DNA from 2 places in the Ectobacillus sp. JY-23 genome. Region 2 is predicted to be linked to the other one. Evidence: predicted binding sites of a transcription regulator. Region 2 holds the regulator's gene; the other holds the start of a gene.
What was found. The regulator CtsR, encoded in region 2, represses protease genes until heat stress. The targets are predictions, from matches to a motif close to ATGGTCAATAAAGGTCAAACA.

Region 1 (3,217 bases), 840 kb from region 2:
AGCTTCGTTACTGGTATGCCCGTCCATCTTGATACAATGCTCGCAATTTCCTCTTCCGTTACCTCTTCCCGAAGCAGGCGATTTTCCGTTTGTTTTTGATTAGCCTCCTCTTCTGCTAAATGCAGTTCTTTCTCAAGGGCCGGAATACGTCCGTGGCGAAGCTCGGCCGCTTTATTTAAATCATAGTTGCTTTCTGCTTCTTCCAACTCGCGGCGTAACCTCTCTAACTGTTCACGCATATTGCGAACGGCTTGAATTCCTTCTTTTTCAAGCTGCCATTGCGCACGCATCGCATGTGCTTTTTCCTTTAGTTCTGCAAGCTCACGCTGCAACGTCTCCAGACGATTTTTGCTAGCGACATCTGTTTCCTTACCAAGTGCTGCTTCTTCAATTTCTAGCTGCATCATACGGCGTGTAACCTCGTCCAGCTCTGTTGGAAGTGAATCAATTTCAGTTCGAATAGTTGCACAAGCTTCATCTACTAAATCAATGGCCTTATCAGGCAAAAAGCGATCAGAAATATAACGGTCAGACAATGTCGCAGCCGCAACCAAAGCACGATCATGAATATTTACACCATGATGAATTTCAAATCGTTCCTTTAAACCGCGTAAGATGGAGATTGTGTCCTCTACAGTCGGTTCTTCGACCTGCACCTGTTGAAAGCGGCGTTCCAGTGCAGGATCTTTTTCGATATATTTACGGTACTCATCCAATGTTGTTGCACCGATACAATGCAATTCTCCGCGCGCTAGCATCGGCTTTAGCATGTTTCCGGCATCCATCGCTCCTTCCGTTTTACCGGCGCCAACAATGGTATGCAATTCATCAATGAACAGTAAAATGCGACCTTCACTTTTCTTCACTTCATGTAAAACGGCTTGCAATCGCTCTTCAAACTCTCCGCGAAACTTTGCGCCTGCGACAAGTGCGCTCATATCAAGTACGAACACTGTCTTATCCTTGAGTCCTTCGGGTACATCTTTCCGTACAATGCGCTGTGCTAATCCCTCTACAATAGCCGTTTTACCAACACCGGGCTCACCGATAAGAACAGGATTGTTTTTCGTTTTTCTTGATAAAATACGAATGACACGGCGGATTTCATGATCGCGTCCAATCACAGGATCAATTTTTCCTTGTCGTACTTCTTGTACGAGGTCACGCCCATATTTTTGCAGTACTTCATATGTTGCTTCCGGATTTTGGCTGGTCACGCGTTGATTCCCCCTTATTTCCATTAGTACATGTAGCAGTCGATCTTTTGTTAGGCCGTACTTTGTTAATAGCTCGCGCATACTACTATCTATACTTGCAAGCAGAACATGCTCTACTGACATATACTCATCATGCAGCTGCTTGCGTTCTTCTTCTGCTTTTGTAAACATCTGACCAAGAGCTGCTGAAACATATTTACCATGTTCTACACCTGTCACACGAGGCTTCTTATCGAGTTGCCTCTCCAAATCTTTTTTCATCTGTTCAGAATTGATCTGCAGCTTTTGCAGAATGCGCTGGGCTACACCATCTTTTTGCTCAACTAAAGCCAACAGCATATGAACGACATCAATTTCCTGATGCTGATAATTATTTGCAATCGTCTGCGCTTGCCCTACTGCTTCTTGGAGCTTTTCTGTCATTCGATTAACATCCATATCACCATCTCCTTTGACCTTTTTTGACCTTTATTTATTATTATATGTACCAAAAGAAATTAAGCAAGTGCTAGAATCTTTAGATTAGAAAAAGCTCACGCTTAAAAAATAGTAATTTGAGATGTGCTGTACTTGTCTACATACAAAAAGCGCAGGGAAATCCTGCGCTCGGGTAATTATGGTTTTCTTTTATATGTCCACTGACGATTATGGTTAGACGTTTCCGGAAATGCATCTCCGGCATTTAGCTTAACCATTTTCGGATGCTTCACCATGCTGCCCGTTTCGCCGATTTCCACGTATGTTCCGTCGTTGGGCGCCTTTTGTCCTGGACGGAATCGATGATTTTGACCCATGTGCATCTCTCCTTATGAGGAAATTGTTACGCATTTATTATGTCCTTGATGGACAGGTTTATGCTGTTTAAAAGCAGGCACAAAAGCGGATTTTACTACTGTCACAAAAAAAACTGGCCACTTCGGCCAGCTAACAAGGAGAGTCAAACAACTTATACGAGAAGATTACATATATTATTATAAGCGCTTTCTTTTCCTTATGAAACCCTTTTCACAAATTGTACATATTTTTCTGATTTTACAAAAATTCATCCATGTTTACCTTGACTTTTTCAATCATGAGTAGACAACCTTATGTAAAAGAGCGTAAGATGGAATTGTAAAAATATTTCAGATAAAAGGTGAAACTATGCGAAACCAACATCTTATTGCAGTAGATTTAGACGGTACTTTGCTGAAGGACAATAAAACCATTTCGGCTCGAACGAAAATCGCCCTACAAAAGGCGCGCGCTCAGGGACATTTGGTGGCAATTTCAACAGGCCGTCCCTACCGGGCAAGCAGTTTGTATTATCAAGAACTGCAGCTTGATACACCTATTGTCAACTTCAATGGTGCATATGTTCATCACCCGCTGGACACATCATGGGGCAGCTATCACACACCACTTGAACTACAAACCGCAAAAGCAATTGTAGAAGCTTGTGCATCGTTCGGCATTAAGAATATCTATGCTGAAGTTATTGATGATGTATACGTAAAACAAATTGATGAAGGCATGAAACATATTTTCCAATTTGGTTCTCCCAAAGTGTACACAGGCGACCTGTTACATATTTTAAACCATGACCCGACATGCTTGCTTATTGATGCAGATGAACATATGGTGGAAGAAATTCGAGCGCATCTAACAGACGTGCATGCAGAAGTCATTGACCACCGCCGCTGGGCTGCGCCATGGCATATTATTGAAATCGTAAAAACCGGCATGAATAAGGCTGTTGGTCTTAAAATGCTGACTGATTACTACAACATCTCCCCTGAACATGTTATTGCTTTTGGAGATGAAGACAACGATTTTGAAATGATTGAATTTGCCGGACGCGGCGTGGCTATGGGCAATGCCATTGATGAACTGAAAAGCTTGGCCAATGATGTGACGCTAACAAATGAAGAAGATGGCATTGCTTTGTATTTAGAGGATTTGTTTGGCTTATAATTTCCATTCATAGCTCTCTTGCTTTGACACATACTACAAAAGACACA
Region 2 (3,217 bases):
CAGTTAGCTAGAACGCCATATGAGCGATATATCTTATCCTCGAGGCGTATGCCTGAGGCTCTCGCAATAGCATCTCGAGATGCTCTTTCCTGCTCAATGATTTGTAATACAACACTGCGCAAATCTTCAATAATGTCGTTTTCGGATTTTCCAAGAGTTGTTTGGTTAGATATTTGAAAAATATTACCGAGGGCATCGCTGCCTTCACCATATATACCTCGCACTACTAACCCCAGCTTATTAATAGCTGTAACAATACGAGACATTTGACCTGTTAGCACCAATCCCGGCAAATGCATCATAACAGAAGCTCGTAGACCAGTTCCTACATTGGTCGGACAGCTTGTTAAATAGCCAAGATGTTCATCAAATGCATATTCTACATTTGATTCAAGCAAATCATCCACTGAATTAGCTAAATCTAATGCCTCTTTTAATTGTAAGCCCGGGAATAAACATTGTATGCGAATGTGATCTTCTTCATTAATCATAACGCTAATTTGTTCGTTTTCTGATAATAGACAAGCACCTGCAAAAGGAGCTTCAGCTAAATCAGGGCTAATTAAATGCTTTTCCACAAGTACCCTTCGTTGCAGTGGCTGTAACTCATCCATCCTAATTGATTGGAGTTTACCTATCTTTGCATCTTTATCTTGCAAAATGCCTTGTAGCTCATTCAATACCTTTAAAGCTCCATCTTCTGATAAAAAAGCAGGAAATGTATATCGTTTTAAGTTCCGTGCAAGTCGAACCCGACTGCTTAATACAATATCCTCCTCAGGACCATGTTCTTTCATCCAAGGACTAATAGCCTCATTCATAATTCGATCAAGTGACATAGACTAATCCTCCTCCCTATGCTCACTCAACTGTTTGCTAATCTCACGAATACGATCGCGAAGCTCAGCAGCTTTTTCAAACTCTTCTTTCTGTATATGCTGTGTCATGAGATGTTTTAACTGTTCTAATTCTTTTTTAAGACGTATATTTCCTTCCAGGCGCTCGGGAAATTTCCCTTTATGTGTGTTGTTACCACCATGTAGCTTCCTTAATATTGGTTGCAACTGCTCCCGAAAGGTTTCATAACAATGAGAACAACCAAATTTCCCAACCTGTATAAACTGCTCATATGTCATATGACAGTGTTGACATCGCTTCTGTGTATCGTCAGCAACTTTTTGAGGCTGATTGACAATGGTATGCTCATGATTTAAAAGTCCCGCTAGAAGGTTATGAAATGAAAAGCTAGAATTTTTTCCTGAAAAGAATGCACTATACTTATCTTGCTTTGCACATTCATCACAAACATGTATTTCTGTTTTTTCACCATTCATTATCTGCGTAAAATGCAATGTGGCTGGTCGCATTTGACATTCTTGGCAAATCAAATTTCATCCCGCCCTTTTCTTACTTGTATTTTAAAGCTGTAAGCATTGCTTTTAGCATACGAGCCCGCAATTCATCACGATAAGGCAACTCAGCTAATAAAACAGAACGATCTAGCACACTTAACATAATCTTCGCCTCTCTAATAGTAATAATTTCTTCCTCAGCAAGACGAGTGACAATGCTTTCCGCACCAGATTGAGAAATGCTGTTATGTGCCAAACGAATCATCTGGTCAATCATATGAATCTCATCGTGAAGCTTAACTTTAATAATCCTAATATATCCCCCGCCACCTCTTTTACTTTCAACCACAAAACCTTTTTCTAGTGTAAACCTAGTGTTAATAACATAATTGATTTGAGATGGTACACAGTCAAACTTATCTGCAACCTCACTGCGCTTAATTTCTACGGCGTGATTTTCGCTTAAGTCAATAACATGCTTCAAGTACTGCTCAATAATATCAGATATATTTCTCATTCACCTTCCACCTTCATTGACTTTGACTATCTTTGACTTTAATTATATACATCTACATATTTTTTGCAACTATTTTGTATGATATCAGTATCACCAAATCAAACCAGGTTTAATCCAAAGGTACTCATGTTTAATAAAGCTTTCATTTATATCTTATATTCTTTACTGATTTCTGCTACAGAGGTTTGCTTTCCACAAGCGGTCAGAGAAATCCTACCGACATGTAGAGATATCGAGACATTTCATCAATATTAAAATTTAACAAAAACAAAAAAGCCGGTCAAAATGACCGGCTTACTGTGTGCCTAGCGACGTCCTACTCTCACAGGGACAAGGTCCCAACTACCATCGGCGCAAAAGAGCTTAACTTCCGTGTTCGGTATGGGAACGGGTGTGACCTCTTTGCCATCATCACTAGACTTTTTTTAGAGACAATCATTATTATAATGATTTCTCATGAGATGTCAACATGTTTTTTAAAGAGCTTCGCTCTTTTGAAGGCATGTTCCTTCAAAACTGGATAACAAGTGTGTAATCTAGCTCCAGCTCGCTAAACGCTCGCTTCTGCTTTTTTGGTTAAGCCCTCGATCGATTAGTATCAGTCAGCTCCACACGTCGCCGTGCTTCCACCTCTGACCTATCAACCTGATCATCTTTCAGGGATCTTACTAGCTTGACGCTATGGGAAATCTCATCTTGAGGGGGGCTTCATGCTTAGATGCTTTCAGCACTTATCCCGTCCGCACATAGCTACCCAGCGATGCCCTTGGCAGAACAACTGGTACACCAGCGGTGCGTCCATCCCGGTCCTCTCGTACTAAGGACAGCTCCTCTCAAATTTCCTGCGCCCGCGACGGATAGGGACCGAACTGTCTCACGACGTTCTGAACCCAGCTCGCGTACCGCTTTAATGGGCGAACAGCCCAACCCTTGGGACCGACTACAGCCCCAGGATGCGATGAGCCGACATCGAGGTGCCAAACCTCCCCGTCGATGTGGACTCTTGGGGGAGATAAGCCTGTTATCCCCGGGGTAGCTTTTATCCGTTGAGCGATGGCCCTTCCATGCGGAACCACCGGATCACTAAGCCCGACTTTCGTCCCTGCTCGACTTGTAGGTCTCGCAGTCAAGCTCCCTTATGCCTTTACACTCTTCGAATGATTTCCAACCATTCTGAGGGAACCTTTGGGCGCCTCCGTTACATTTTAGGAGGCGACCGCCCCAGTCAAACTGCCCACCTGACACTGTCTCCCGCCCCGATGTAGGGGCGCGGGTTAGAACTTCAATACAGCCAGGGTAGTATCCCACCGACGCCTCCACCGAAGCTGGCGCTCCGGGTTCATAGGCT

Region 1: a site for CtsR is predicted at 1,666-1,686, ahead of clpB (ATP-dependent chaperone ClpB). Genes of this name have one in related genera too.

What each region holds. Positions count from the first base shown of each region.
Region 1 is NZ_CP095462.1:3,384,088-3,387,304, reverse strand. It holds gene clpB (ATP-dependent chaperone ClpB) at 1-1,655, opposite strand, end outside; gene MUG87_RS17075 (YjzC family protein) at 1,832-2,011, opposite strand; gene MUG87_RS17070 (Cof-type HAD-IIB family hydrolase) at 2,361-3,170, shown strand.
Region 2 is NZ_CP095462.1:2,540,892-2,544,108, reverse strand. It holds gene MUG87_RS13080 (protein-arginine kinase McsB) at 1-839, opposite strand, end outside; gene MUG87_RS13075 (protein-arginine kinase activator protein McsA) at 843-1,388, opposite strand; gene MUG87_RS13070 (CtsR family transcriptional regulator) at 1,408-1,869, opposite strand; rRNA gene rrf (5S ribosomal RNA) at 2,173-2,288, opposite strand; rRNA gene MUG87_RS13060 (23S ribosomal RNA) at 2,442-3,217, opposite strand, start outside.